Regions from separate parts of the Pseudoalteromonas sp. TP27 genome, predicted to be linked through region 2. Evidence: predicted binding sites of a transcription regulator. Region 2 holds the regulator's gene; the other holds the start of a gene.
What was found. Region 2 encodes LexA, which represses DNA repair genes until DNA is damaged. Its sites were predicted from a motif close to TACTGTATNNNNATACAGTA; they were not measured.
Positions count from the first base shown of each region.

Region 1 (16,288 bases), on a different contig from region 2:
TGCGCCATTCCACATTAGCATATCAGCACCGGTATTTTTTTGAATGTAGCTACCAAGGTGCTTATCTGGGCCCCAGATGATTTTTTCGCCTTGCTCATCTAGGTGCTCTACTATTTCAAGCGCACACGATGAAGTTACAATCCAATCTGCACGTGCTTTAACAGCCGTAGAGGTGTTTGCATACACAACCACTTTACGGTCAGGGTGCTCGTCACAAAATGCAGAGAACTCATCTACAGGGCAACCAATATCAAGCGAACACGTTGCTTCAAGTGTTGGCATAACAACCGTTTTATTTGGCGTTAAAATTTTGGCGGTTTCGCCCATAAATTTTACGCCCGCGACGATTATCATATCTGCATCATGACGTGCGCCAAAACGTGCCATTTCTAGCGAGTCGGCAACGCAACCGCCGGTTTCTTCAGCAAGTGCTTGAATTTCAGGATCGGTATAATAATGTGCAACAAGTACTGCATTTTTATCTTTTAGTAATTGTTTTATACGCGTTTTGTATTCGCCTTGCTCGTCATTTGTTAACGGTGCTGGCTTAGGAGGAAAGATATAACCTTCAGGCATAATAGTTTGAGCTAGACTCATGTTCTCGACCACTTATCTACAGTGCATTAATTACGGCGAATTATACGAGAATATAAACACAAATAACAGCAAACTAGCGAAGCTGTTTATAAAAAATAGAATGGGAATTTAAAAAAGAATATAAAGGAAAGTATTAGAGAGTGGTGGGTCATGATGGATTTGAACCATCGACCAATTGATTAAAAGTCAACTGCTCTACCAACTGAGCTAATGACCCGCTCTAATATAAATCTGCTTTGTAAAAAGCGTGCGTAAATCCGCCGATTAAAACTTTCATAGAATGGTGGGTTATGATGGATTTGAACCATCGACCAATTGATTAAAAGTCAACTGCTCTACCAACTGAGCTAATAACCCGCTCTATGCACTTATTCAAATATGAATGAAGCTTACGTAAATCCGCCGATTGATACCAAGCATTATTCATAAGAATAAAGAATGGTGGGTCATGATGGATTTGAACCATCGACCAATTGATTAAAAGTCAACTGCTCTACCAACTGAGCTAATGACCCGCTCTGATATAACTTTTCATAGAATGGTGGGTTATGATGGATTTGAACCATCGACCAATTGATTAAAAGTCAACTGCTCTACCAACTGAGCTAATAACCCGCTCTATGCACTTATTCAATTATGAATGAAGCTTACGTAAATCCGCCGATTGATGCCAAACAATATTCAAAAGAATAAAGAATGGTGGGTTATGATGGATTTGAACCATCGACCAATTGATTAAAAGTCAACTGCTCTACCAACTGAGCTAATAACCCGCTCTATTGTTGCGTTTAATTGCAACTCACTATTTTACGTAAATCCGCCGATTGGAACCAATCACTATTCAAAAGAATAAAGAATGGTGGGTTATGATGGATTTGAACCATCGACCAATTGATTAAAAGTCAACTGCTCTACCAACTGAGCTAATAACCCATTCCAGTTGCTAACTTATTGCTAAGTTAAAGCTTGCGTAAATCCGCCGATTGATACCAAACATTATTCACAAGGAATAAAGAATGGTGGGTCATGATGGATTTGAACCATCGACCAATTGATTAAAAGTCAACTGCTCTACCAACTGAGCTAATGACCCGCTCTGACGCTGCATTTTATAACAACTTAGTTTTCTACGTAAATCCGCCGATAAAAGACCATTCAAAGAATGGTGGGTTATGATGGATTTGAACCATCGACCAATTGATTAAAAGTCAACTGCTCTACCAACTGAGCTAATAACCCGCTCTTTTTGCCGCATTTCGAGTGGGGTAACCATTCGTTTGCTGCGGGCGCTTATAATACTTATTTATAAAATGAGTGCAACCGAAATTGTCTCTTTTTTTAAGTTTTTATGTCTAGATGCACAAAATTAAACCGTTTGTGCTCAAACTACATGCAAATCCAAGATTCATCGAGACTTTTCATGTAGTTTGGTCGTCTTAACTAAAAATTTAATCGCTAGTTCCCTAAACGATCAGTTGCTAGTTTTGCAGCCGTTGTACTTGGGTATTGACTGATAAGATCGCTCAATATTTTTTGTGCTTGCGCCGCTGAACCCTGATCTTGTAAAAGTGTGCCTAACTTTAGCATGGCATCTGGGCGCTTATTCGAATTTGGGTATTCGTTAACAACCACTTTAAAGTGCTCTACTGCTTTTACGCCATCATTTTTAATCGTAAGCAACTGCCCTAACCAATAATGTGCGTTAGACGCATATACAGAATTTGGATAAGTAGTTAAAAACGTTTGAAACTCAGGAATTGCTTGATCATAGCGTTTATCTTTCATTATTAACGCAACAGCACGCTCGTACGCTTCGTTTTCAGATAAATCACTGCTATAAGTCTGTGCATCGTTTGGCTGCGCCTGATCGGCTACCGGAGCTGCTGGCTGTGTATAAGCTTGGCTAACGCGGTTTTCAATTTCTTGGTACAACTCACGCTGGCGCTGCAGTACTTTTTCAAGCTTGTAGCTTTGCTCTTCAGTTACACCGCGAATTTGACTTACTTCGTCTTGTAACAAATTAAGCTGTTGCTGTAACTCTACTTGTAAAAAGTTACGCTGTTGCATCATATTCTCAAGCGACGCTAATCGCTTCTCAATACTTGATTGTGAACTTGCAGCTTCTGAAACAGGAGCGGGAGCAGCCATTAACTGGGTGCTCCCGCTCAATATCATGGCTGCCAAAATAATTTTCGGCTTCATAATATCTCTTATCTTAGTAAACTAGTACCGCACGGCGGTTTTTAGCGAAAGCTGATTCAGTGCGAGACTTAACCATTGGCTTCTCTTCACCGTAGCTTACCACTGACATTTGGCTAGCTGAAACACCTAAGCTTAATAAGTATTTTTCAACTGCTTGGCCACGGTGCTCACCTAGTGCAATATTGTACTCTGGCGTACCGCGCTCATCTGCGTGGCCTTCAATTAGTACTTTAACTGATGGGTTTTGAACTAAAAACTCAGCGTGTGCACGAAGTAAGTCTGCGTACTTGCTTTCAACTGTTGCAGTATCAAAATCAAAGTAGATTACTTGCTCTTGACGAAGTGCTTCGTACTTTTGACGAAGTTGCTCTTCTGCTTGTTGCTCAGGAGAAATTGTAGCTACTTCAACCGTATCAGTATTCATTGATTGCTCAACAACACCTTGGTTTGATTGGTTTGCAGCACCTTCGTCAATATCTGAAGATGAGCTACAAGCTGCTAATGTCATTACTGGCACAGCAATTAGCAGGCCTTTAAGTATTTTGTTAAGTTGCATTGAGTAGATTCCTATTTTGAGTAAACCAGTAATATTACTGTAAGTATGGCGACCAAGCTGGTGCCTTTACTTGTCCGTCTAGCACAGGTAACCGTGCTTTAAAGCGGCCGTCCATCGATACTAGCGCAAGTACCTGTTTATTATTATGAAGCGTGCTATATATAATCATCGAACCATTTGGCGCTATGCTCGGTGATTCATCTAGGCGTGTTCTTGTTAATACTTGAAACGCACCTGTAGCCAGCTCTTTCTTAGCAAGATGGTACTGCCCGTTGGTACGGTTAACCATCACTAATTCTTTTCCATCTGGTGATATAGAACCTGCAAGGTTCATATCGCCATCAAAGGTAAGTCGTTGTGACCTACCTGTTTTTAAATTTAACTTATAAATCTGAGCATTACCACCCCTTTCAGATGTAAACACAATATCTTGGCTATTTGGGTACCAAGATGGTTCAGTATCTATGCTACGGTGATTTGTTAAGCGTGTTTCTTTACGGGTAGCCAAGTCAAGCATGTAAACTTCTGTTGCGCCTGTTTTATCTTTTGAAAGCACTAACAGTAATTTTTTACCATCTGGCGAAAACTGTGGTGCACCATTAATACCACGGTAGCTTGCTACAATTTCGCGTTTACCTGTGTATATGTCTTGAATGTAAATTTGGCTTTGACGGTTTTCAAACGTTACATACGCTAGCTTAGTACCATCTGGTGACCATGCTGGCGACATTAACGGCTCTTTTGAGCGAAGTAATACTTGCTCGTTAAAACCATCGTAATCGGCAACCACTAACTGATAAGGTTTAGGGTCATTATCTCGTACTATTACATAAGCAATTTTAGTTAAAAACGCGCCTTTTTCACCCGTTAGTTTTTCGTAAATAACATCGCTGATCCGGTGCGAGTAACGACGAAAACCGCTTTCGCTAATAACACTTTCACGTGCTTCTAAAACATGAGCTTGGCTTTTAACTAGTTTGCCATTACTCATCATTTGCGTGTTGCCACCGGTAATTTGGCCACGGATCACATCAATTAACTCATAACGTACTAAGTAACGGCCATCAGTTTGCTGCTCTACTTCACCAACAAGAATAGCTTCAACACCTTTATTAACCCAAGACGCGTAATCAATTTCGCTGTCTTTACTTGGCTGTTGCGGCATTTGTGCCACTTCTACAGGTTTAAATTTACCACTGCGCATTAAATCAGCAGCAATAACACCGCTTAATTTTTCAGGTATTGGACCAACACCTTGATATTTAAAAGGGACTATCGCAATAGGCCTTGCACCGTCTACGCCCTCTGTTATTACAATTTCAAGCGCTGCATTAGCAACACCTTGAAATCCAAACAGTAAAACTAAACAGGCTATTTTTATTTTGTTGAACATATCATTCCTTTAAAATTCTGGCTTGATTGTTAAGTTAATATTCTTAAGTTGTTCGAATACGTCTCTATCTTTAGATACCGGTAATGTGTCGGCCATGCGTACTGCTCTTAATGCAGCTTCACATACTAACTTATCACCACCTAATGACTTAACTTGCGTTACTAAACCATTAAAGCCTAAGCGAATATTGACTCGGCACTGCTGGTTTTTCATTTTTTGATCAATCAGTAAGTTTTGCTGAATACGCGCCATAATTAACGCTCGGTACTTATCAACTTCGCTCACTACTTGTTGCTGACGTATTTTACTACGGGCAGCCTGCTCTTTGGCAAGTTGCTCTTGTAACATTTGCTCTTGCATCGCTTGCTGGCGCTTACGTTCTGCCTCTGCTGCACGCTCTTTCGCCTCGGTTTCACGTTTTTTACGCGCAGCCTCCGCTTTTTTAAGTGCGTCTTCTTCGGTTTTACGTTTATCAGCAGCTGCTTTTGCTGCAGTTTCAGCTTCTTGCTTTTGCTTTTCGGCTTGCTTGGCTTTAGCGCGCTCTTTTTTCTCAATTGCGCGTGCTTTTTTAGCTTCTGCCTCGGCTTGCGCTTTTTCTTTCTCTTTAGCTTTACGCTGTTGCTCTAACTTTTTAATATTACGTGCTTCTGATTCACGTTGTTTACGCGCATTTGCCGCTCTGCGCTCTAAATCGCGAATACGTTTATCTTCTGCATTTTTTTTATCTTTTTCTTTCTTTTTAAGTTCAGCAATTTTTTGCTCAACTTGTTTTTGATCAACTGTAACAGCCGATACTGCTTTATCTGGCGTTGGAATAGCCGAATTAAGCGTTACTTCCATTACCTTAGGCGCTGGCGGATGAATGTTTGCAGACGCATACAAAAAACCACCAATACCTAAATGAAGCACTATCGATTTTACTACTGAACTATTCATACAGCTACTTCCCCTCAAAGGATTCAGTCATTAACCCTACTGACGGTACGCCTGCATTTTTCAAAAAATCCATTAGTAATAATACTTCTTGATATGACACCTTACCCGAACCTTTAATCATAACTGGTACATCAGGATTTTTCATTAACTGTAATTTTATAACCGCAGCAACGTCAAGTGCTTCCATAGGCTCTTCAGGATCGGTACCTACGCTCACGTAATATTTACCCTCTGCATCTATTGAAGCAATAATGGGTGGAACATCTTTAGTATCAACTAAATCAGACTCTTCCATTTTAGGTAAATCAACTTTCACACCGTGTGTAATAAGTGGTGCTGTAGCCATAAATATAATAAGTAGTACCAACATTACATCAATGTAAGGTACTACATTAATTTCTGCGACCGGACGGCGCTTTTTACGCTGATACATTCGCTTGTGCCTCTATTTGTGTAGCTGCTTGACGGTGTAAAATATTAGCAAACTCTTCCATAAAGTTAATATAGTGAGACTCAAGCTTTTCAACACTATTTGAAAAGCGGTTATAAGCAATAACAGCCGGAATAGCCGCAAATAAACCCATCGCAGTCGCAATGAGTGCTTCTGCAATACCTGGTGCTACCATTTGTAATGTAGCTTGCTTAACTTCACCTAGTGCAATAAAGGCATTCATGATACCCCACACAGTACCAAACAAACCGATATACGGACTTATAGAGCCGACAGTTGCTAAAAACGATAAGCTAGATTCAATTTTTTCAATTTCGCGAGATAGCGCAACACGCATAGAACGGTGCGTACCTTCCATAACAATACTTGCACTTTGAAACGTATTCTTTTTATGACGAGCAAACTCTTTAAAGCCCGAAGTAAATAATGCTTCAATACCTTGAGACTGACCGCTGCGTGACGATATCTCGTTATACAATTTGCTTAAATCAATACCCGACCAAAATTTTTGCTCAAATTTCTTAGCATTTGATAGTGCATCCGATATTGCTTTTTTACGTTGAAATATAATTGTCCACGACATTACAGACATGGCAACTAGCCCTAACATTACTAATTGAACAAGCAAACTTGCTTCTAAAATTAGATCTAAAAAATTAAGCCCTGATCCCACGTTAAACTCCTAAGTAATTTCAAAATACGGCAAATTGATTAATTTGTGTAAATATGACCGCTTACACGGTCAAAAAGTTGCATCTAGTGTATCTAGTCCATTTCAAGCTGACAACGGTATTGCTATGAATAGGCAACAAAAAACGTTAAAAAACAGCTTTAGTTGGCATTTCCCTTTGCCTCAGTATTTTATTTAATCTTTTAACTAGGGTCTGTTGACCTTTCAAGGTTGAATTTGCAGCAGTCTGTTTGGTATTTAGGCAAGGCAGAGCCTATGCAGTGTGGTTATTCCCCATAAATAGGCGATAACGTAGCATTAATGCCAAACAGGCGCTGCCCAAAGGGTTCTTCCTAGGGGCTATTTACTCTTTGTTGCTCGATTTTTACTTATTCTTACATGGATGTAAGTCAGTAGAATAACGCAGGAGCAGTTATCGAGCCCGCTAGGTTACAAATCTAGCGCCGTGATTAAACAGCCCCTAGTTTGAACAAATTTTAATCCGAAAAGATCAACAGACCCTAGGCTCGCTAATTATAAATATGCGTAAATATATAAGTAAACGTCATAAAATGCGCCGTTTATTCAAAATAAGAGCATAAACACTCAAAACTTATAAGCTTTACCTTCACGTAATAGTAAAACTAATACCGCACCACAAAATAATATATAACTTAAACCATAAATTTCATCAACTTATAAATTTAACGATTAATTAACGCTCAAGATATAAACAACAATAAAATTCACCAAGTTAGTTTTTCTAATCCGAAAACACAAATTTTCTAGTTTGAACAAATAAAGGTTCTTACGTATTATTACCCCATACCGAGCTAGCGCACTGAATGAGATAGTTTCATTAAGCCAAGTTCTTAGTAATAGGATATTTTATCGTATTACATTGTTTTACTCTTTGTGGATAAAACCAAATTAAGTAAAACATAGTTCCCTAGATTACTTCCTTCAACTTGTTGTTTGCCCGCATTTTTTGCGGGCTTTTTTTTGCCTGCAATTTGGTGCTCTACCTATTTTACAATAAGTAATTCGCTTACTAGTTTGAATGGTACGCAGGATAGCTTCGCTAGTCTTAACGCCCTGTGAATTAACAGTTAACTATAAAGCGTATAAGTATTTTAAAATAACACTTGTAACAGTGTGCTGAGGTTTAGGTAAAATGCCAGCCTGTATAAATATTTGAAAGAAAGCGATACTAAGTCAATTACCTGCTGTGCAATAAACCACAGCAAGTAAAGTACATAGGCTAGTCTTTTTTAGGAAGTAAACCAAAGTGATGGTATGCGCTGTCTGACACTATTCGCCCACGTGGTGTGCGCTGAATAAACCCTTGCTGAATTAAAAATGGCTCTATTACGTCTTCTATTGTTTCACGCTCTTCGCCAATAGCAGCCGCTACATTGTCGAGCCCTACTGGGCCACCCATAAATTTTTCAATTATGGCGAGTAAATATTTTCGGTCCATATAATCAAAACCGCTTTTATCTACGTCAATCATATCAAGGGCTTGCTTAGCTACCTCGGCGTTTACTGTACCGTCAGATTTTACCTGTGTGTAATCGCGTACGCGGCGCAATAAGCGGTTAGCTATACGCGGTGTGCCGCGCGAGCGTTGTGCAATTTCGGTTGCGCCATCGTCGCACATTTCTAAATCAAGATAATGTGCTGAACGCCCTACTATATGTGATAAATCCTCTACAGAGTAAAACTCTAATCGCTGTACAATACCAAAACGATCACGAAGTGGTGATGTAAGTGAGCCTGCTCGTGTGGTTGCACCTATAAGTGTAAATGCAGGTAAATCTAATTTAATAGAACGTGCAGCTGGGCCTTCACCAATCATTATATCAAGCTGATAGTCTTCCATTGCTGGGTAGAGTATTTCTTCAACTTGTGGGCTTAGTCTGTGTATTTCATCAATAAACAGTACATCGCCTTCTTCTAAATTAGTAAGTAGTGCGGCTAAATCGCCCGCTTTTTCAAGTACTGGGCCTGATGTTGTTTTAATGCTTACGTGTAATTCGTTGGCCACAATGTTTGCAAGCGTGGTTTTACCAAGTCCTGGAGGGCCAAATATTAATAAATGATCGAGCGCTTCACCACGGGTTCGGGCAGCTTCAATAAAAATTTCCATTTGCTGCTTAACATGAGGCTGGCCTCTGTAGTCGGCTAAAAGTTTTGGTCTTATTGCACGATCAATAGAGTCTTCATTTGTTTTTTCAGTCGCATCAATTAAGCGATCCGCTTCAATCATGGGTTACTCACAACATTGATTTTAAAGATTCTCTAATAAGAACCTCAGTAGACATATCGGGTTTGCTTATCGATTTTACTGCTTTTTGAGCTTGTGGCAATTTATAACCTAATGCAAGCAGTGCTGATACGGCATCGTCTGCTGCATTATTAGCAATTGTCGCATCGCTCATTGGCTCTATTACTGCGCTATCGCTAAATGGCGTAAATAAATCATTGCCCCAATCTTTTAATCTGTCTTTCATTTCGAGTACTAAACGCTCGGCTGTTTTTTTACCTACACCCGGTAATTTAACAAGCGATGTTGAGTCTTCGTTATTCACACAACTCACAAATTGCTTAGCCGACATACCCGACAAAATAGCTAAACCAAGTTTAGGACCAACGCCATTTGCTTTTAATAGCTCTCTAAATAAGGCACGCTCAACTTTATTATTAAAACCAAATAATAGTTGAGCATCTTCGCGCACTACAAAGTGCGTGTAAACAATCGCGTTTTCACCAATTTTTGGTAAATCGTAAAAACAGGTCATTGGCATTTGTACTTCGTAACCTACACCACTTACTTCGAGTAAGATTTCTGGTGGCTGTTTTTCGACTAAAATACCATTTAAACGGCCTATCATAGTTATTTCCTTAAACGTCCTCTAACGGTTTTGCTTGCGCTACCCGCTAGTTTAATTAAATTTTGTTCTGAATGGGCATGGCAAATAGCAATAGCGAGTGCATCAGCGGCATCGGCTTGTGGTGTACCGGGTAGTTTTAAAATATTTTTTACCATGTGTTGCACTTGTGTTTTATCAGCGCCACCGTTTCCTACTACCGCTTGCTTAATTTGCCTAGCTGAGTATTCAAATACGGGTAAGTCGGCCATTGCAGCGCCAACAATCGCGGCGCCTCTAGCTTGACCTAGTTTTAAAGCAGAATCGGGGTTATGCGCCATAAATACTTTTTCAATGGCAAAGGTTTCTGGCGAAAACTGCTCAATAAGCTGTGTAATGCCTTGGTAGATCATTTTAAGTCTAACCGGAAAAGGATGATCGGCTAACTTAATACAGCCACTGCCTAAGTATGTAAATTTAGAACCTTGGTGGGCAACAACGCCATACCCGGTCAAACGTGAACCAGGATCGATCCCTAAAATAATGGCCAAACTTGCATTCTCATTATTGTTATTTTTAAATTACGCTAATAATGCCAGAGCACTGTATAAATTACCAGTACAAAGAAAAACAAAAATGCCCATGTGTTAGATGGGCATTAGAAGGCGCATGTTAGTTTAAGCTTACCCTAGGGCACGTACTAATCCTTGAGTGTTTTGTTTAAGTGTTCGGGCAATCATTAAATAGCCTAAACCTGCTACAAATACACCGCCCGCTACCGGCCCAATAATCCATATATGTGGGTGTAGCTTACCGGCTAAATCAAACATTTGTTGCTGCACAATTAAAAGCGCTATATCACTAAAAAATGCAGCGACTAAACCAGCTAAACCACCGAGTAATAAAAACTCATACAGGGTCGCGTTTTTAATTAATCGGCTTTTAGCACCAAGTGTTCGCAGTATTACAATTTCTTGCATACGTTCACCCAAGCTAGCTTGCACTTGCGATATAAGTACAAGCGCGCCACACAGCACAACAATAGCCAGTACAAAGCCAATGGCGAGCGATACTTGCGAAATAGTTGTTTGTATTTGCTTAACAAAGTTATCAATGTCAATGGCTGTAATAGTTGGGTAAGTGCGCAGTAACTGGCTAAAGTCACGCTTTTGCTCTGGGTTTATGCGTACCGACGAAATATACGTTGCAGGAAAATCTGCAAGTACATCTGGGCTTAAAATAATAAAAAAGTTAGGTTTTAGCGTAGCCCAATTAACTTTACGAACACTGGTAATTTTAGCGTCGAACGACTGCGAACCAATTAAAAAAGTAAGCGTATCGCCTATCTCAACATCTAAACGCTCAAGCATCGACTCCTCTACTGAGGCTTCGGCTGTTGCATTTTCACCAAACCACGCGCCTTGTGTTACTTCGTTTTGATCTGGTACATCTTTAAGCCACGTAAGGTTTAGCTCACGGCCAATACCTGCACGGGCTTCTTCGTCTTTTTTCTCGTTATCTTGCAGCGATACAGAACGTGCTACCAACTCGCCGTTTACCGCATTTACGCGCCCACGAATAGTTGGATAAAACTCCGATACCTGAATATCTTTTTGAGCTAAATATTCATTAATTGGCTCAAGCTCATTTTGCGTAATATTAACTAAAAACGCATTAGGCGCGTCGTCTGGTAGTTGCGACTGCCAATCAGATATCATATCGTTTTTAAGTACCACTAAAAACAGCAGTAATTTAATCGCTAACGAAAAGCTAATTAACTGCACTGCATTTACGTTTGCACGCTTTTGAATAGACGCAATTGCAAGCGACCAACTATTACCTGGTTTTAAGCCAAGTTTTCGGCCGCCACCAAATATTAATTTAGATACTAAAAACAACACACCAATTAGCGCAAGTGTTGAGGCAAACAAAATAAGCGTTATTTTTATGTTGTTACTAAATAACCACATTAATAAAAACACAGTTAGCGCACTCATACCTAAATGCACACGGCTTACTGCTAACTTGTCGCCTAAATTACGGCGCAGCACTCTAAGCGGTGGAATATCAAATAAATCAAACAACGGTTTAATAGAAAACATAACAGCACAAATTACGCCAGTGCTTATAGCCACCAGCCAAGGTTTAAAGCCACCTAAAGGTAGCTCTGTGCCCATACTTTTTGATAAGTAACTTGTTGCTATTTCTTGCAAGCCATAACCAATTAATAGCCCAATACTTACCGCCATTGCACACACAAGCAATAAATGCAGCATGTATATTTTGCGGATCATTGAGCGGCTACCGCCCAATGTTTTCATCATCGCTACTGGGTCATATTGGCGTTCACAATAACGTTTTGCTGAAACCGCTATAGCCACTGCTGCCAAAATAATACCCAATAGACCGGCTAGTAATAAAAAGCTCTCTGCGCGATTTAAGCTGTTTGAAATAGGTGATTGACGGTCTTTAACACCATACCATTGTTGGTTTTCTTTCATTTGTGGTTTAAGCCACTCATAAAAGCTATTTATATCGGCCTCATTACCGGCATAAAGTTGGCGGTAATAAACTCGGCTACCCGGTTGCACAACTTCGGTTTTTGCCACATCGTCAATATTAATAAGCACACGGCGACTACTCGAAAATACATTAAATGGCGCGTCTGGCTCTTCTACAATAACTTTAGAAACATTAAATAATGCAGCGCCAAGCTCTACTTGCGCGCCTATATCAATATTTAAACTGTAAAATACCGACTCACTTAGCCACACATTACCCGGCGTTGGTCCGCTATTAGCAACTTTAGTTTCACCGGTTAGGGTATCTTTAACTTTTAACTGCCCTTTTAGCGGATACGCATTAGATGCCGCTTTTACTGAGCTAAACTGCATTTCATCATCGGCAAACAACATAGTGTCGAAGTACACCATTTGCGCCGTTTTTAAATTTTGGCTTTGTGCTTGAGTAATAAAAGCGGTGTCGAGAATATGATCGCTTGCAAGTACACGGTCTGCTGCAATAAAAGCACTGCTTTTTTGCGCAATACTTTTCCCTATTCGCTCAGTAACCATAGACAGTGTAAGCACGGTTAAAACAGCAAGTGCGATAGCCGCGCTTATAACGGTTAACTCACCACGGCGAAATTCTCGCGAAAATAACTTAAGCGCTAACTTAACCCACATCGGCAACGTCCTCTACTTCGCTTTTTACTAGTAAACCCGCTTCTATTTGAATAATGTGCTCACATTTTTGTGCAAGCCCTTCATCGTGAGTAACTAAAATAAGCGTAGTGCCATGTTGAGTATTTAAATCAAATAATAAGGATTCAATCATTTTACCGTTTTTGCTGTCTAAGTTAGCCGAAGGCTCATCAGCAAACAGTATTTTAGGTGTACCAATAAATGCTCGCGCAATAGCAACACGTTGTTGCTCGCCGCCAGAGAGTTGCGACGGGTAATGATCAATTCGATGGCTCAAGCCTACTTTTTCAAGTAGGGCTATTGCTTGCTCTTTCGCATCACTTTCGCCAGCAAGTTCTGCTGGTAGCATAACGTTTTCAAGTGCAGTTAAGCTCTGTACTAACATAAACGATTGAAACACAAATCCAATTTTAGCCGCGCGCAGTGCAGCACGTTCTTCTTCATCTAAATTGTGTAATGGCTCGCCATCTAAAAATATTTCGCCGCTGCTTGCAGTGTCCAGCCCTGCTAATAAACTGAGTAACGTAGATTTACCAGAACCCGACGTGCCAACAATAGCAACAGACTCGCCATGCTTGACATTAAAGCTGATGTCGCTGAGGATGGGCAGCTCACCTTCAAAGGTAGAGACTACTTTAGACAAACCATTAACTTGTATTATATTTAATTGAGAAAGCGCTGACATATGACTCATTCAATCCTTCGTTTAGTATTCATTTTATTTTTAGTTATCAAACCGCTGAGCGCAGCAGCCAACAACACGATTTTAATACTCGGTGACAGTTTAAGTGCAGCCTACGGACTTCAACAAGAAGAAGGCTGGGTAAAATTGTTACAAGATAAATACGATGACGAACAAACCGACATAGAACTTATCAACGCCAGTATTAGTGGCGAAACATCTGGAGGCGCCCTACGTCGTTTAGATGCATTGCTTGAGCAATATGAACCCACTCATGTACTTATTGAGCTAGGTGCTAACGACGGTTTACGTGGTTTTCCAGTTAAAAAAATGCAAGCTAACTTAACGTCTCTTATTCAAAAAAGCCAAGCAGCTAATGCGATGACCGCCTTAATGGAGATTTACATTCCCCCTAATTACGGTCCGCGTTATAGCAAAATGTTTACAGACACTTTTACAGACGTTAGCGAAGAAACAAATGCGCATTTAATGAACTTTTTTATGCTAAATATTGCCAGCCAATCTGATCTAATGCAAAACGATAGTTTACACCCTAACAAAAAAGCCCAGCCATTAATACGAGATGAGATGTATGACTCGATCAAAAAGTGGTTAAATAAAGACTAGCCAATTAATACACCGCAAGAGAGCTATTTTATGCCTCTTGCGTAATAAACATCCAAACAAACAATCGCTTATTGATTTTTAAAAAAATACACGTACTATTGCATACAAAGTCGGTATGTGGCGCAGCTTGGTAGCGCACTGTCATGGGGTGGCAGGGGTCGAGAGTTCGAATCTCTCCATACCGACCAATTAAATCAACACCTTACCTCTATTTAAAAACATCTCATTAAAGCCATACTTGTTGTGTGTAGCCAATATGTAGCCACTCTACTCTTTTTTATAGTCGGGAAATAAAATTTATCGCTTAGGTTTGTTCGCGCGTACTGGTTGCGAAACTCTTCCTATGAAGTAGGAAAATACCCTATAAAAATTTAGCTAACTTACTATATTGCTCTAAGCTCTTTCTAAGCCCCCATACACCCGAAAAGCCATTTCTTTGTAAATACCTAAATAAGCTTTTTCGAGTCCACCTATTACCCCAACTAGTTTTTAAGTTAATGTTATTCAAGTGGTTAACTAAAAGCTGGTAGCTAGGGTTATTATATTTACCTGATTCATTAAGCTTTAGCACAAGCGCCTTAAACACTAATTTATCGTTATCAACTTTATGTGATGTATTCATATATCCCCCTGTATGGACTCTTATTATACCCTTTTTAGCGCTCATTTTGGGCAGCTCAGTTAGCTATGAAGCGTGTTTAATAAAGCTTGAACAATAAAAACTAAATGTCTTGAGTTTTGAGATTACTTTTGCAATTCTTGTATTACTAAAACTACTAAGGATGGTTATGTTTCTATCAGATAGCACACAATCTAAAACTTCAAATACTAAAACTGAATGGACTTTAAATGAGAAAGGTCTAACGAATAATTTTACGGAAACAACTTACGAAATTGACTGCCTCAGTTTTTCATTAAAAAAAGACGGTTACAAAGGGGTCGCATCAATTTTTTATAAAGATAATTTTCTTTGTAATTTAACTACACTATATAGCCAAGCTGGTATTTATAAAAAGCATGGCTTGAGTGAGAGTAAAATCGTAAATAATAATACTGGTGAAAGGCTTACTGACCTAAAAAATAATGAGCTTTACCTTACTACTACATCACTTCGCTATGAGTCAAAAGATTACGGTGTTGCTGGATTACGAACCGTTAAAGATATCACATCATACGACGTTCTTTTTTATGGTAAGCATTTAACTAACGTATCAGAATCAACTGCTCATAAAATAGAGTCGACTAAAGATATATATTTAAAAATTAAATTATCTACTATGCAAAATAAAGTTAAGGACAATCAGATTGCTCTTGATACCGATAAGCAAGAAAAAGCCCCTATTGATAAAAGTTATAAAATAATCCGAAGCCCCAATGAAGTTATGCTCACTACTGAAACCGCATCAAATTTAAAAGTTATAAAAAGATTGGACGTTATAACTGCTGAATGCGCATATGGAATGAATTTATTCAAAGATTTTTTCGCCAGCATGAGTGATATTTTCGGTGGCCGAAATAAAAGTATCCAAAATACCTTACAAGATGCTCGTAAGAACGTATTAGCTGAATTGAAAAAAGAGGCCTTTGCATCAGGTGCTAACGCTGTAATAGGTATAGATCTAGATTACAGTGAAATATCAGGCGGTGGTAAATCAGGTATGTTATTTATAGTGGCTTCAGGTACTGCGGTAATAATTGAAACTTAAGTGAGTTTAATTGTTGTCTGCTAACTAATTACGGCGTTTAACACTTTCTAAACGCCGTCCTTATCATTTATATCAGTTAATGTTCATTTGAGGCGCTGCGCCATTGGTATAGGTGTAGTTTGAAACAATGCCGTCATCAAAAAGTATATCTAGCGTTTTTTGAGTGCCCTCTGTTTGAACCTTCATAGTAAACACATAAGATTGAGCTTTAGATGTTCCTTGTGAATAAAAATAAAGCCACTTAACTTGATTACCATTAATAACACTTTTTGAGTACGGTTGGCCAAACCATTCAGCGACCTGCTCTTTAGTTGTAACTCCTTTTTCTATTTGATCCACTTTATCCGTTTTAAAATCACTACCTGTGGTGTAATTGGCAGTAGCGCATGCCGTAA
Region 1 covers NZ_JARDAK010000004.1:113-16,400, reverse strand. The annotation lists gene nadA (quinolinate synthase NadA) at 1-597, opposite strand, end outside; tRNA gene PX700_RS06585 (tRNA-Lys) at 739-814, opposite strand; tRNA gene PX700_RS06580 (tRNA-Lys) at 879-954, opposite strand; tRNA gene PX700_RS06575 (tRNA-Lys) at 1,037-1,112, opposite strand; tRNA gene PX700_RS06570 (tRNA-Lys) at 1,137-1,212, opposite strand; tRNA gene PX700_RS06565 (tRNA-Lys) at 1,295-1,370, opposite strand; tRNA gene PX700_RS06560 (tRNA-Lys) at 1,455-1,530, opposite strand; tRNA gene PX700_RS06555 (tRNA-Lys) at 1,615-1,690, opposite strand; tRNA gene PX700_RS06550 (tRNA-Lys) at 1,761-1,836, opposite strand; gene ybgF (tol-pal system protein YbgF) at 2,053-2,799, opposite strand; gene pal (peptidoglycan-associated lipoprotein Pal) at 2,813-3,355, opposite strand; gene tolB (Tol-Pal system beta propeller repeat protein TolB) at 3,390-4,748, opposite strand; gene tolA (cell envelope integrity protein TolA) at 4,758-5,684, opposite strand; gene tolR (protein TolR) at 5,689-6,117, opposite strand; gene tolQ (protein TolQ) at 6,104-6,808, opposite strand; gene ruvB (Holliday junction branch migration DNA helicase RuvB) at 8,067-9,074, opposite strand; gene ruvA (Holliday junction branch migration protein RuvA) at 9,082-9,699, opposite strand; gene ruvC (crossover junction endodeoxyribonuclease RuvC) at 9,702-10,226, opposite strand; gene PX700_RS06500 (ABC transporter permease) at 10,359-12,860, opposite strand; gene PX700_RS06495 (ABC transporter ATP-binding protein) at 12,850-13,563, opposite strand; gene PX700_RS06490 (arylesterase) at 13,564-14,187, shown strand; tRNA gene PX700_RS06485 (tRNA-Pro) at 14,299-14,375, shown strand; gene PX700_RS06480 (hypothetical protein) at 14,549-14,809, opposite strand; gene PX700_RS06475 (YbjQ family protein) at 14,976-15,893, shown strand; gene bamE (outer membrane protein assembly factor BamE domain-containing protein) at 15,966-16,232, opposite strand.
Region 1: a site for LexA is predicted at 10,277-10,296, ahead of ruvC (crossover junction endodeoxyribonuclease RuvC). Genes of this name have one in related genera too.

Region 2 (16,288 bases):
ACGAGAGCTTGAAAAATTAGCTGGCTCTGTTTTTGCTACAGTAGTCGTTCTAATTGGACAACTGCCATTTTCGACATGAAATAATGCAGTGGCTAAAACAGCTTCGTTACTATCGCCTAATTGATGATCAAAGTCGTCCTCAATCTCACAGCCTTGCACATCGGCATCAAACTGTGGCGTAGAGGTTGGTGTAAAACCTGCAGCGTATTCACCAAATCCTTTACTATTTACACCACTAAATTGAATAGTGTAATAAGTTGTTGCGCAGTTATGAGTTGGGGTAAAGCCATACGGCTTACCGCAGGTTGTGTCGCCAATTAAAATAACTTCTGCGTCTATACCTTTTAAACCATTGATAAAAGCTTCTGATGCCGAACAGGTACCTGATGTGCTTAATACATAAACCTTCGATAGGTTCAAATCGGGTAGGCTTTCTCCAGTACTAAAAAAAGTAGAGTAATCTATTTCTTCATCAATAAATGGGAAAGGCGAATCAACGGGCTGTTTATCGTTTTGTTGGGTTTGATAATAAAAGCGGTTGTTCACGTTAGCATTACCGGCAACCATATAAGCCAATTGTGCCGATAGCGCTAATAAACCGCCGCCGTTATATCTAAAGTCTATTACAAGCTCATCAATACCATCGGTTTTAAACTTATTTACCGCAGCAATAAGGCCTTCTTGGGCAATACTTATATGGCTATTAAATTGCATGTAACCCACGCTTGAGCCATTTGCGGTTGTAATTGTTTTAACGTTTTGAACAGGTGTTTGCTCAATATTGCCAGCGGTTACATTAAATGTTTTCTCAGTTCCATCGTTACTGCGTACAACAATAGTATGTGAATCGCCGTTAGCTGGGCTAAATAAACCTTCGTTAAGTGTGTCTACACCCGACTCTGTATTGGTATTAATGCTAACGCCGTCAACTGAAAGTACGGTATCACCGCGCTGAAAGCCTTTATTGCTAGCTGGAGAATCATCTTCAAGATAAGCAACGCGTAAAATACGATCGGCTGTATCGCCAATAAACGCCCAATTTATACCGTAACCAGAAGTAACGCCCGATTGCGCTTCTTGAAAGTAATCCTCAGAAGGCTCTGAAAAATGAAAGTTATCTTTTTTTGCACCTGAGTCGGTAAGCTGCTCTGTTTTTAATTGAGCGAAGTAGTCGGCGACTGTAGCAAAGCTTTCAGGGTCGTTATCGGCAATTTCATCATACCAAAGATAGGTTTCATCGCTCCAAGAGCGAAGCCAAAGTTTTTCGTAAAGGGCGGAACCTACTTTATCTGGGTAAGGGTCGTTGTTGTTAAAGGGATCGTTACCTGTGCGGGGTGTTTCGCAAAAGTTTTTTAAATCGTTAGACTGCTCAAATACACCTGCAGTCCATGTTGAAGTGTTACTTATGGGTGTTGTAACCGGCGTGGTAACTACAGGAGCAGCGTCGATACCGCTACCGCCGCCACAACCTGTTAGAGCAAAGCCCGAAAGTGCTGCAAAAATGGCAAGCGAGGTTTTATTATTTTTAAACATAATTAAGGACTTTCTGTAAATAAGTTGTTTAAAATATTACAACACTCGCTCGTTTATTCAATATTTATAACTTTGATTTATGTAAATGAGTGTTAAAGCTTAGAGCTTGCTCGCACTACTTGTATCTGCGAATGCTTGCTTTTGCCATGCATTAAATAATTTTTGCTGTTTATCTGATATCTTTAAACCGTATGTTTTTTGCATGTAAGCGTAGGTGTCAGCTATACGTTTTCGTGCATAAACAGGCGGTTCTACTACACGTTGCTTAAAGTTTACTTTTACTTCGCAGCGGCCATATTGTGTTGCGTTTTCGCTAAGCATGCCAAAGCGATAATTAGAGCGATCGGCATTAATTTCGCCGATAGCCGGCGCCAAGTTATTTATATCAGCTTCCATTCTTCTAAATTTAGCACTTACTTTACGGCAGTTTTTACGCCCACCATCTTGCCAGCATTGTAGCTGGTGACCAAATTCCCAGGCTGGAACAATGTGTTCCCATTCAATACGTAGAGCTCGCACATTTACTTTGCCTGAGCGGGTAAGAGTGTTTCGAGGAATGTAACCACAGTTAGTCGGATCGGGGGTTAGTTTTTTACCTTCTTTTTTAATATCACAGCCGCAGTAAATGCTTTTAGCGTTATCAGGTAGGGTTTTAATTAGATGTCTTTTAGCGGTTGAAAAGCGGGTAAATTGTTCGGCTGATACCGAAACACACACACAGCAAGCCAACAAGGCCAGAATAAATCGAGTCATATCCATCACAAATGTGAACTACAGGAATGCCTAGTTTAAAGCCCTGAAGATAAAAGATAAAGTTAACTTAAGGCCTGCACTTATATTACTAGGAATATTACTAAAAAGTGTCTAATTAATTTTTTCTTCAAAGTTATTTTACTATTCATTTATTTCTTACTATTTATTGTATTTTAGCTACACAATATTATAAGTTAAGGAGTATGCTTAAAGCTTACTCAATATGGGGATTTGGATTGCAAATGAAATTTGTTGATTATTATTCAGTACTTGGGATATCGCCTGATGCAGATGATAAAGCGGTTAAAGTAGCTTATAAAAAGTTAGCCAGAAAATATCACCCAGATGTAAGCAAAGAGCCTCAAGCAGAAGATAAATTTAAAGAAATAGCAGAAGCTTACGAAGTCATCCATAACAAAGAAGAACGTAAAAAATACGACGAGCTACGTCGCCATCAACAAAATCGTGCTCGTCAGCAGCAAACAAATTATCGCGGTAGCGCTGGTTCTTCACAAGGTAATTATCAGCAAAGTGATCCGCAAACTGATGAGGAATTTTCTGACTTCATTAATTCAATGTTTGGCGGAGGCGGTGGGTTTGATCGTTCAGGGCAAAGCAGAAGTAACGCTGCTCGCGCGCAAAAAGGACAAGATGTGGAAATAGAGTTCCCAATTTTTCTTGAAGAAACTTTAGTTGATACCGTTAAGCCTGTTGAGTTTATGTTACCGCAGCGAGATAGTAGTGGTCGTGTCTCTGAAATTAAAAAATCACTTAAAGTGAAAATTCCAGCAGGTTCAGTAAATGGCGAGCGAATTCGACTAAAAGGGCAAGGTGGATTAGGGTCTGCGAATGGACAAAATGGCGATTTGTACTTACAAATTAGTTTAGTGCCTCACCCACTATTTGATGTTGAAGGTCATAATTTAAATATAGTCGTCCCTCTTGCAGCATGGGAAGCGGCTCTTGGCACAAAAATAAATTTGCCGACATTAACAGGAAAAATTCAACTAACGATTCCGCCTAATAGCCAGTCTGGTCAACGTTTGCGTATTAAAGGTAAGGGATTAATTAGTAAAAAAGCCAAAGGTGACTTATTTGCTGTACTTAAAATTGTTAATCCAACATCTATTAATGAAACCAGTAAAAAGCTTTGGGAAGAATTAGCCGAAAAAGCTCACTTTGATCCCCGCAGCGACTGGAGTAAACCATAATGCAAATTATTGTGACACAAAAAGAAGATTTACTTACCAGTACAGAGCTATGTTTGAGTAGTGATATTAACGAAGCAATTTTATATGAGCTAGTTGAACATAGTATTGCTGTGCCTATTGAAGGAGAGCATGTTGCAGAATGGAAATTTACGGTATCTGCAGTAACCTTAGTCAAAAAAGCGGCCCGTATTCAGCATGACTTTTCGTTAGATTGGTCGGCAATAGCGTTAATTTTACAATTGCTGAATGAGCGTGATGAGTTGATTTTAGAAAACGAAATGTTAAAACGACATTTGAGTCGATTTAACCACTTGGAATAAAATTATTCTAATATCAGTGTTTAGCGATTGCACACTCTTTAATGAGAGTGCGCTAGCTCCTAAAAATTAATATGACTATTTTGATTTGTTCTTACTTTTAATTGAGATTAATCGCTTTAGTCGTATATTTTTTATAAGTAGTAATATCCCGCTTAGGCAAAAAAGTACACTGGTTGCTGCAAAACTAATAAGCAGTGGATTATTAAAATCCTCTCGCTCATCGTAATCCATAATATGTAACATCCAAAAAAAGTCGAATATTCGCCATAGTGTGCTGCGAATAGTCACTACTTTGCCGTTACTTTCAGCTAAGTAAAGTGTTGTACTCAACATGTCGTCAAATTGTACCTGCCAAACATTGGTTTTATATCCTACTTCTCTGGTGCCCTTTTTTAGTAGGGTTGTACTTATTACTTGAGCGTCAATAAGTAAGTGTGCTTTAGCATTAGCAGTAATTTGTATTTTTGTAGGTGGCTCAAAAGGCCTTCCTGTAAGGGCATTAAAGCTTTGCTGCTCGGCATTACTAATAACGGTAATAAGTGGTGTAGTTAAAAAGCCTTCAAATAATATTTGTGTTGGGTTAGCGACTTGCGACGTAATATTATCAAGTGATGTTGGGTAGTCGGCTTGTGTAAATGATTTACTAAGGACTTTTGTTGCTAAATGTTTGCCGTGTACTTTATCAAGTGGAATTGCGCTCATAACTAAGCCACCTAGCAACCATGCTAAAATTTGTAGTGCTAATAAATAACCTAACCATTTATGAAACTTGCGCGCATGTTTAAATATTTTTTTATTCATGTTTTAGTCTTATTATTTTTAGAGGTTAGTTTATTACATTAATGGGATTAGTTACTGCGACATTTTGTCGCAGTTTAAACTATAGCTTACTGTAATCATTTAAAAATAAAAAAGATTACAGTTAAATTCCTAACATGACTTATTTGTCTAATTGAGCTGGATGTTTGATATCCAGCTAGCTTTAAATGCTAAAAAATACTTAAAAGCTGCGAAATATCCATATAAAGTGGTTAATAGGGCATAGTTGATTTGGTATAACGGTAAAACTGCGTTAAAGTTTGCAATGAAATTATTAGAGGATAAATACGAAACGATGTCGGAAATTCAATTTTTAAATGTAGATCTTGAGCTTGAATCAAAGCAAGATATTAGTTTGCTAGTGGCAGATTTGAAGAAAGTCGCTACGATTTTACATTATGACAAAGACGAATACCGTCAATTAGCGCGTATTGAAGCTACAGGTGAAGTTAGCACGCCTGATAAAGCAATAAACCATATATGTGAGCTTATTGAATCGTGTTCGCGTAACGCGCTAAAGCAATGGTTAGGTTGTTCACGTAGAACGTTTGATATTGGTTTTGAATCAGGCACATCTCCTAAGTGCTTTAACCAAGCATTAGATGCAGATACATTATTACGTATATCTGCGATTGGTGCGGGTATGGAAATTACAATTTACCCAATCGAAAAGTAACTATAAGTAACTATCTTCGCTCTACGACTGCTGCGGTCATTTTTGATACGCAGCACAGCTCATTGCGGCTATTTGTAATTTTTATTTCCCATACTGAACTACGTTTGCCAATATGAAATGCTCTTGCCGTGGCAGTTAAAGTACCATTGCGAGATGCTTTTAAATGGCTTGCGCTAATTTCCTGCCCTACACAGTAAAATTTTGTGAAATCGACAACAAAGTTAGCGGCATAACTCGCTACTGTTTCGGCAAGTACAACATTAGCACCACCGTGAACCATTCCCATTGGGTTATGATGCTCAGGTATGGCAGGCATAGTTGCAACTAAGTAATCATCACCAATTTCTGTGATTTCTATCCCCATAGTTTTCATCAGCGTACCTTGACCATTTATACCTTCATCTAGCTGTTTGCAAAACTCTAAAGTAATAGGTTGATACCAAATACTCATAACGACTCCTTTGCCTTTTTAATCATTTATAAACTTAGCTTTAGTTATATCCCTAAAATGTACACAAGTGAAATTACTTTGGCTATTTTAAGACATAATTTAAATTTGCGATTTTTATTTAACTGTATATACTCACAGTTAAATGTACTGTATGGAAAACCAGTTGTATGCGACCATTAACGAACCGCCAAGCTCAAATACTCGAACTAATTAAAGTTTTTATTAAAGACACTGGTATGCCTCCTACACGTGCTGAAATAGCGCAAACACTAGGTTTTAAAAGTGCCAATGCTGCTGAAGAACATTTAAAAGCACTTGCTAAAAAAGGCGCAATTAAAATGAAACCAGGTGCAAGCCGTGGTATTCAATTAATTGAAGAAGAAGAGCCTGAACAATTAGGTTTACCACTTATAGGGCGTGTTGCTGCGGGTTCACCTATTTTGGCGCAAGAGCACGTTGAAAGTCATTGTAAAATCGATCCATTAATGTTTAAACCAGCCGCCGATTTTTTACTACGCGTTAATGGTATGAGCATGAAGGATATTGGTATTATGGATGGTGATTTACTTGCTGTACATCGTACTCAAACCGCTGAAAACGGGCAAGTTGTTGTTGCCCGCGTAGATGAAGACGTAACTGTAAAACGTCTTGAGAAAGCGGGTCGTAAAGTATTACTTCATGCTGAAAACGACGATTTTGAATCTATTGAAGTAGACCTTGAAAATGAGTCTTTTAACATTGAAGGCCTAGCTGTTGGCGTAATAAGAAACGCCGATTGGATGTAGATTTTAGATTGCTTTAAGCAATCAATTTATTCATGCGCACTTTTTAGTGCGCATTTTTGTTTTAAAATTCGTACTAAAATATATCTTAAACAGCTAACTAATTATTTAAGCTGTAAACTTTTTTTCACTCATGCTTTTCTCCTTCCTCATGTGTTACACCCCTTTGTTTTGCTCGCTTTTTGAATATTAAATAGTCGATATGCTTGCAGATACTTGACTAATTTTTAAATATTACTCGGTTGTTTTTTATACTAAAGCTTGCTTGTTGCTCATTTTTTAGCTAATCATTAGTGTGCTGAACTAACAATAACTCACAGCTTTCAGTTTTGAGAACACACAATATACAAACTCTTTGTTGGGACAGTGATACCAATCAAAAAAACAGGATTGGTTAAATAATAAAAATAACGAATTGGCGTTTAAGCCGTATGCCTCTTCGCTTTGCACTCGCAATAGCATCAAAGGAGCCGTCACATGGGTAAACTGACCTCTACCTTGTGGCTTGTATTGATTGCTTTTCCGCAGCATGTTTTGGCTAACAGCCAGTACAATATGCGCAAAGGCGTAACCGATATAAGCAATAATGTATATCAGCTGCACATGACCATATTTATAATATGTTGTGTGATTGGGGTGATAGTGTTCGCAATTATGTTTTGGGCACTGATTCATCACCGTAAATCTAAAGGGGCTGTACCTGCCCAATTTCACGAAAGCACTAAAGTAGAAATACTTTGGACAGCTATTCCATTCGTTATTTTAATTGCTATGGCAGTACCAGCCACTAAAACCCTAATTGCAATGGAAGATGCCAGCAAAGCTGATCTCACTATTAAAATTACAGGCTCGCAATGGAAATGGCACTATGAATATATGGGCGAAGACGTCGCATTTTATTCTATTTTATCCACCCCTCAAGACGAAATAGCGAATCTTGCAGATAAAAATCCTAATTATTTACTTGAAGTAGATAAACCGCTTGTACTGCCAATAAACCAAAAAGTACGTTTTTTAATGACCTCTGATGATGTTATTCACTCATGGTGGGTACCTGATTTTGCTGTGAAAAAAGACGCTAACCCGGGATTTATAAACGAAACATGGACCAATATTAATGAAGAAGGTATTTACCGAGGTCAATGTGCTGAGCTTTGCGGTAAAGACCATGGCTTTATGCCCGTAGTGGTTGAAGCTAAATCTGAAGCTGACTTTAAAGTATGGCTAGCCGATGCAAAGCAAGCAAAACAAAAAGCAGCACTGGCCGACGCTGCTCTGCTTGATCAAACGTTACCTAAAGAAGAGTTAATGACTTTAGGCGAGCAAGTGTATATGGCCAGTTGCGCGGCGTGTCATCAACCTACAGGTATGGGGTTACCGGGTGTATTTCCTGCACTTAAAGGAAGCCCGATAGTGCTTGGCGATATAAAAGATCACATTGATGTAGTTATTCATGGGCGACCCGGTACGGCAATGCAAGCATTTGCTAAGCAGTTATCTATAAAGCAATTAGCAGCTGTTATTACTTATAAACGTAATGCATGGGGTAACGATACGGGTGATGTTATTCAGCCGAGTCAAATACAGGCAGCAATTGATGCCAAAGTGGAGGCGAACTAATGAGTAGCATAGTAGAACAACCTAACGCCAATGAAGCTCACCATGCTCATCATCCTGTAAAAGGTTTTAAACGCTGGCTTTATACAACTAACCATAAAGATATTGGTAGTTTATATTTAATTTTTTCGCTGACCATGTTTTTAATTGGCGGCGGAATGGCCATGGTGATCAGGGCTGAATTATTTCAACCTGGTTTACAGCTGGTCGATCCTCACTTTTTTAATCAAATGACCACAGTACACGGTTTAATTATGGTGTTTGGTGCGGTTATGCCGGCCTTTACAGGCCTTGCTAATTGGATGATACCACTAATGATTGGCGCACCAGATATGGCATTACCAAGAATGAATAACTGGAGCTTTTGGATTTTACCGTTTGCATTTTTAATCTTACTTGCATCGTTATTTATGCCCGGTGGAGGACCTGCATTTGGTTGGACTTTTTATGCTCCTCTCTCTACAACTTATAGTAACGATAACACTGCAATGTTTGTATTTGCCGTACATATTATGGGAATTAGCTCAATTATGGGTGCAATTAATGTGATTGTAACCATAGTGAATTTACGTGCACCCGGTATGTCGTGGATGAAGTTACCGCTATTTGTGTGGACATGGTTAATTACCGCTTTTTTATTAATAGCAGTAATGCCAGTGCTTGCGGGAGCGGTAACTATGGTGCTTACCGATAAGTACTTTGCGACCAGTTTTTTTGATGCTGCAGGTGGCGGCGACCCAGTGATGTTCCAACACATTTTTTGGTTTTTTGGTCACCCAGAAGTATACATAATGATTCTTCCTGCCTTTGGCATTATATCGACCATAGTGCCCACTTTTTCTCGTAAAAGACTTTTTGGTTATGCCTCAATGGTGTACGCCACATCCTCCATAGCACTATTGAGCTTTATTGTTTGGGCGCATCATATGTTTACTACAGGCATGCCGGTTGCAGGTGAGTTATTTTTTATGTACGCAACCATGCTTATATCGGTGCCCACAGGAGTAAAAGTATTTAACTGGGTTGCCACAATGTGGAAAGGCTCAATTACTTTTGAAGTGCCCATGCTTTTTAGTATTGCTTTTATAGTGCTGTTTACCTTGGGTGGCTTTTCGGGGTTGATGCTGGCAATTACACCTGCTGACTTTCAGTACCACGATACTTATTTTGTAGTGGCGCATTTTCATTATGTATTAGTAACAGGGGCTGTGTTTTCGATAATGGCAGGTGCTTATTATTGGCTACCCAAATGGACAGGCAACATGTTTAATATCACGCTAGCTAAATGGCATTTTTGGCTATCGCTGGTGAGCGTTAACGTTCTGTTTTTCCCTATGCATTTTGTAGGACTTGCTGGTATGCCACGTCGAATTCCCGATTATGCACTGCAATTTGCCGACTTTAACGCAATTATAAGTATAGGCGGTTTTGCCTTTGGTTTATCGCAACTACTGTTTGTGGCTGTAGTAATTAAATGTGCACGCGGTGGCGATAAAGTGCCTGCAAAAGTATGGGATGGGGCTGAAGGGCTTGAGTGGGAAGTTGACTCTCCTGCGCCTTATCATACCTTCTCTATACCGCCGGTAATCAAGTAATGACACACGCACCGTTACTTAAACGCTTGGTTCTTATTTGTATAGGTATGTTTGCCTTTGCGTTTGCCTTAGTGCCCTTGTACGACGTGTTTTGCGATGTAACAGGGCTTAATGGTAAACCGTCACTTGAGCAAGCAGAGCGAAGTACGCAAATAGTGCAAGATCGCGAAATAGGCGTGAGTTTTACAACTCATGCGCAAGCTGGTGCGCCGTTTGTTGTTAAATCAAAAGAGTACAGCGTTACTGTTAAACCCGGTGCCATGCGTGAGGTAATGTTTAGTGCTAAAAATAGCAGTGACCTCGACAAAGTAATGCAAGCGGTGCCGTCTGTATCTCCAGGTAAAGCGGCTAAGTATTTACATAAAATTGCCTGTTTTTGTTTTGATCAACAACCTCTAAAAGCAGGAGAAGAGCTTGAATTTAAATTACTGTTTTATGTTGATACCGCATTACCAAGCGATATTGAAGAGTTGACGCTGTCGTACACCGTATTTGATATTAGTGAGCAGCTAGTTGCGAGTAATAACTAGCCTGCATGTCTAGTGTAAAACTAGGAGTAAGTAACATGAATCAAAAATATGAAAACTATTACGTACCAGAGCAAAGTCCTTGGCCTATTGTAGGGGCTATAGCATTATTTTTTATTGCTGTAGGCGCTGCATTAACTGTTATGAACATAGGAAAAGAAGGCGGCAGTGGCGTTTATTTACTGTACGTTGGCATAGCTGTACTTTTGTATATGCTTTATAGCTGGTTTAAAAATGTTATCAGCGAGTCTGCTCAAGGGTTGTACTCAGCACAAATGGATCGATCATTTAGGCAAGGGATGAGCTGGTTTATTTTTTCTGAAGTGATGTTTTTTATGGCCTTTTTTGGTGCATTATTTTATGCGCGAGTCCTATCGGTCCCATGGTTAGGTGGCGCGGGTAATAATGCAATGACCAACGAAGTACTTTGGCCTACGTTTGAAGCTGTTTGGCCTCTCGTATCTACTCCTAGCGGTGATACAACCCAAGCTATGGGTTGGCAAGGTCTGCCGCTTATAAATACCTTAATACTGCTTACCTCCTCAGTTACCTTACATTTTGCTCATGTAGCAATGGAAAACAATAAGCGCACGCCACTTAAAGTGTTTTTGGGCGCCACTATTTTATTAGGTGTTTGCTTTTTAGGGCTGCAAGTTGAGGAATACATACATGCATATAATGACCTCAACCTAACGCTTGATGCAGGTGTTTACGGTAATACGTTCTTTTTATTGACTGGTTTTCATGGCATGCATGTAATGCTAGGAACCGTACTTTTATTTGTAATATTTTTACGGATATTAAAAGGGCACTTTACTAAAGATAAGCATTTTGCTTTTCAAGCAGCTGCTTGGTATTGGCATTTTGTTGATGTTGTTTGGTTGTGTTTATTTATATTTGTATATGTGCTGTAGCGTTTATTGGCGAGCTATTCGCTGTAATAAAACCAAGTTTAAGCGCTGCAATAACAAAAATTAGAACAACGACCGAAAACAATACGCGACGACCTAAAAAGTGAGACATAGGTCGCCCCCCAGTTTTCCCTGACACCATAATAAACAATGCTCTAAATAAGTTAAAAAGTATAAATAGTAATAACAGTACGATAATAATTTTAATAATCACTGAGTTGAACCTTATGCAGTTAGTTTTATGGCACAAACAAAAGCTTAGCTCAATAATCACACTTTGTATGGTTGTGGTTGTTGTACTTGTGTGTGTGCGATTAGGATTTTGGCAGCTGGAGCGGGGTGAGCAAAAGCAGCAGCAACTAACCGCTATTGCTAAGCAACAGACTCGTGGTGTGATGAGCTGGTCTCAATTACTTAACCTGCCTGACAGCTGGAACAAAACAGGTGTATTGGTTGAGTTAAAAGGGCGGTTTGTACAAAACCAATATTGGCTTTTAGATAATCAAGTTTATAACGGACAAGTAGGTTACGACTTACTTGCTTTACTAAAGCCTGACAGCGAAGAAAAAGTGATTTTAGTTAATTTAGGATGGGTAAAAGCGCCTATAGCTAGAGATACACTGCCAAAGGTTACTCTGCCTACAGGTGTTTTTATTCTTAAAGCGCAAATAAAAGAAAATAACTTAAGTAGCTTTACGCTTGAAGATACAACGACAAATAACGACTTACCTACAAGAATCCAATCTATCGACTTGAATATGCTGAGCACTCAAAGCCAGCAATCATTAATTAATTTTATGGCTTATAGACAAGGTACTGGTGATGAGATTGCAACACCTCATTATGAGGCTGTTGTTATGAGCCCTCAAAAGCATAATGCCTACGCTGTGCAATGGTTTTTAATTGCTGTTGCATGTGCTGTTGTGGCTATTTTTGCGAGTAAAAAAAGGACATCTAATGAAAAATAATCCTCTTTTTTTGTTTGTGGGTTGCTGCGCTATCCCATTAGTTTTGGCATATGGCGCATTAAAGTTCGATTGGTTACCTACTGCAATTACTAACAATGGCGAGTTTTTAAGCCAAGAAATAAAATTTGAAAATTGGCCGCAAAATAATCCAAAACAATGGACTATCGCACTTAATTATTCAAACGAATGTAACACCCCATGCAGCGAACAGCTCAATGCACTTAATAACTTATATGTGGCACTCGGTAAAAACCAAGGAAAAGTGGATATGGCTGTAATGGGAAGCCCCGACAATAAAAATCTACCATGGAAAATTATTACCGAGCAACAGAGTTTAAATCCTGCAAGTTTGTATTTAATTGATCATATGGGGTTAGTGGTACTTGAATACCCCTTTAAAGTCGAGCCACAAGAAAATCGTTTAGTGCAAAAAGGGTTATTAAAAGATCTAAAAAAACTACTCAATTATTCTCGTTCTAGCTAATTGATCAGCTTATTTAAGTTGGAGTGTTTAATGTATAAAAATTATAAAAACTTAGTATTAATAACAGGATTGCTCGCTTTAATTGTTGTGGCCTTAGGCGCTTACACCCGCTTAAGTGACGCAGGTTTAGGATGCCCCGATTGGCCAGGCTGTTATGGCTTTTTAACGGTACCTAAACATGAGGCCGACATAGCCTTAGCAACCCAAAGTTACCCAGATATGATGTTCGAAACCGCAAAAGCGTGGAAAGAAATGATTCATCGCTATTTTGCAGGCGCCTTAGGGTTACTTATTTTAGGTTTGTTTGTATTGGCTTTTGTAAAACGTCAATACCTAACAACACCAGTTAAATTGCCTTTAGCTTTACTTCTGCTAGTGGTGTTTCAGGCAGCGCTTGGTATGTGGACTGTCACTATGAACCTGCAGCCGCTTATTGTAATGGGCCACTTATTGGGTGGCTTTAGTATTTTGTCACTTATAACGCTTTTATATTTGCGACTAACTGCCAAACCTATAATGGGTGGAGATAGCGGCGCAAAGCGTTATTTTGGTTTGAGTTTAATTGCGCTTAGTGTGTTGGTTATTCAAATAGCGCTTGGCGGTTGGCTTGCTGCAAATTACGCAGCTCCGCATTGTAGTGGTTTACCATTGTGTGATTATGCACAACCGTTTTCATTAAGTAGCGTGTTTCAATTACCGCTTGAGCACAGTAATTATGAGTATGGTGTGTTATCGCAGCAAGCACGCATGTCTATTCATTTATTACATCGTATTTGGGCACTGGTTACTTGCATTGTTCTGGCATTAATTATGTGGAAAATATACAGCCAAGCTTACTCTCAAAAAATTAAAAACTGCGTTGTGAGCGTATTACTAGTCTTACTTTGCCAAATTAGCTTAGGCCTTATTTTAGTACATTGGCATATTCCGTTGGGAGTTGCACTGGCACATAACTTGATGGCAGCCATACTGTTATTAAGCATGGTTAGGTTGTGTTATTACCTAAAATCACGCACATAAAGGGGAAATATGATGGCACTTATAATTGATAAAAAAATACTGCTACCCGTTAATACTCAATCGCTAATTTCGCGTACTCATAGTTTGCTGCAAGACTACTTAGCAATTAGTAAATTTAAAGTGGTAGCCATGCTGGTGCTAACAGCTTGGGTTGGTTTAGCGCTGGCTCCCGATGTAGGGCGCGGTATGGTCGTACAGTTTATTAGCTTGTTAGGTATAGGGCTACTTTCTGCTGCTGCAGCGGTTATTAATCATGTGGTTGATAGCGAGATAGACTCAAAAATGGCACGAACTCGTCATCGCCCTGTAGCTAAAGGGCGTTTAAGTAAAACACATGCGCTTAGTTTTGCAGCTGTTATTGGGGTTGCGGGTTTTATTATGCTGATGGTGTGGGCTAATACCTTAACCGCTATATTAACGTTATTTGCACTGGTAGGTTATGCATTTGTTTATACATCATTTTTAAAGCGTGCAACGCCGCAAAATATTGTTATAGGTGGGTTGGCTGGCGCAATGCCTCCATTATTAGGTTGGGTGTCAGAAACAAACCAAATGGCAGCAGCCCCTTGGTTACTCGTAATGATAATATTTACCTGGACCCCACCACACTTTTGGGCGCTGGCTATAGCACGAAAAAGTGATTATGAACGCGCTAAAATCCCTATGTTACCAGTAACCCATGGTATCGATTTTTGTAAAACGTGCGTTGTTGCTTATTCTGTTTTACTCGCTGTTGTTTGTGTATTGCCTTATTTAATTGGTATGTCTGGATTAATATATTTAATAGGTGCGTGTGTATTAAATGCAGTATTTATATATAAGGCGGTTAAATTAAAAATTGCTGGAGATGATGAGACTGCAATGGACTTATTTCGTTTTTCGATTATTCATTTAATGGTACTCTTTGTAATCTTATTTATAGATAAATGGCTCACTTTATGAAGCAGTTATGGCTTGGATTAATTGTTGTTTTAGTTTTGTTTTTATCAGCATGTTCAAATGAAAATAGCCCGCCAGATGTAGATGCATTGGTTTACGAAAATGCAAAACCACTGTCTGATTTTACGCTAAACGATCAGCGCGGCGAATTAGTGACTAAGCAACAATTTTTAGGACAGTGGAATTTAGTATTTTTAGGCTATACAAGCTGCCCTGATATTTGCCCGTTAACGTTGGCTAAGCTTAACGCCGTTTATAAAAACTTACAGGCAGATTATCCGTTGCAAGTTTGGTTTTTATCGGTTGACCCAAAACGCGATACACCAGCTAAACGAAAGCAATATATAGATTATTTTAACCCTGACTTTTTAGCTGTATCGGGAGAGCATAAACACCTTTTTCCAGTTGTTAGGGAGCTTGGTTTAATTTATGCGATTAGTGACTCTGAAGAATCAGAGTATGCGGTCGATCATAGTGCATCCGTTGCATTAGTTGATCAAAATGGAGCCGTAAGAGCTATTTTTAAACCTGAATTTAAACAAGGTAGTGTGCCATTAATTAATGCGACTACTTTAACTGAAGAGTTTAAAAAGATAGCCGATTACTATAAGAACTAGTCTTTTAGTTTTTACCAATTTTAAAGGAGCTTTAGGCTCCTTTTTTTATGGTCTTTAGAGTAGTTAATAAAATAACCTAGTGGCTGTTACGTTAGGTCGTTAAGCTTTAGGCGATTGGATCACCCAAGGCTGCGAAAACCAAAAATAATCACCAGGGCTTGAAATTGAAGGGGCTGTACAATTAAAACGAGAACGCCCTTTATTAAGCACTTTTGGCGAGGTTATTTCGACTGTATTTTTATTTATCCATTTTAATTCTGCTTGGCCTACGCTTGATACGTAACAAGCAAATTGGCTTTTATGGAAATCACTCATATTAAATTCAATTGTGAGCGTGGGTGGATTTTGCTGTGTAACGCTATCTTGATAAGTTAAATTGGTGATATTAAACGCGCGTGAGTTAAGCTTAGTAATAAGAGTCTCTAGTTTGCTGTAAAAGCCTGATGCAGGAAAACGCGGTAAGCGACTAAAATTAGAATCTTTATTTACAGCCCCTGAGTGCTGACCAATCCCCACAAAACCAAGCTCTGTTACAAGTGCTTGCAACTCATTGTTAAACTCACCATACGGATATGCTAAGTATTTATAATCATGGCCTATTTCTTCTTTTATACGCTTTTGAGAGCTAAGGATATCTTGCTTAATACGTGATTGCCATTGTGCATCGGTTTCGTTTTCAAGCTTAAGGTGTAAGTAATCATGTTGTCCGCTATGATTGGCTATTAATGCCCCTTTTTTAGATAATTCTTTGAGCTTATCCCACCCCATTACGTAACTCATGCCTTCGTCTATTAATTTAGGATTTACAAAGATAGTGTACGGGTAGCCAAACTTTTCTAAAATAGGTGCAGCTTGTTCATAGTTATTGTTATAACCATCATCAAAGGTGATGGCGACTGTTTTATCAGGTAAGGTTTCACCTTGCTGAAGTGCGCTTATTAACTCATTAAGAGGAATAACGTTAAAGTTGTGCTCTTTTAAATAGCTTAAATGTTTAGTAAATGTGTTTGCGCTAACGCTAGTTACAGCGGGTAGGGTTTCACTAACATGATGATACTGTAAAAT
Region 2 covers NZ_JARDAK010000018.1:8,929-25,216, forward strand. The annotation lists gene PX700_RS17245 (S41 family peptidase) at 1-1,533, opposite strand, end outside; gene PX700_RS17250 (endonuclease) at 1,633-2,286, opposite strand; gene PX700_RS17255 (DnaJ C-terminal domain-containing protein) at 2,529-3,497, shown strand; gene PX700_RS17260 (chaperone modulator CbpM) at 3,497-3,817, shown strand; gene PX700_RS17265 (hypothetical protein) at 3,893-4,618, opposite strand; gene PX700_RS17270 (hypothetical protein) at 4,932-5,312, shown strand; gene PX700_RS17275 (PaaI family thioesterase) at 5,323-5,763, opposite strand; gene lexA (transcriptional repressor LexA) at 5,931-6,548, shown strand; gene coxB (cytochrome c oxidase subunit II) at 7,023-8,165, shown strand; gene ctaD (cytochrome c oxidase subunit I) at 8,165-9,757, shown strand; gene PX700_RS17295 (cytochrome c oxidase assembly protein) at 9,757-10,287, shown strand; gene PX700_RS17300 (cytochrome c oxidase subunit 3) at 10,323-11,198, shown strand; gene PX700_RS17305 (DUF2909 domain-containing protein) at 11,176-11,469, opposite strand; gene PX700_RS17310 (SURF1 family protein) at 11,423-12,163, shown strand; gene PX700_RS17315 (transmembrane cytochrome oxidase associated protein) at 12,153-12,647, shown strand; gene PX700_RS17320 (COX15/CtaA family protein) at 12,678-13,667, shown strand; gene cyoE (heme o synthase) at 13,680-14,609, shown strand; gene PX700_RS17330 (SCO family protein) at 14,606-15,223, shown strand; gene PX700_RS17335 (polysaccharide deacetylase family protein) at 15,323-16,288, opposite strand, start outside.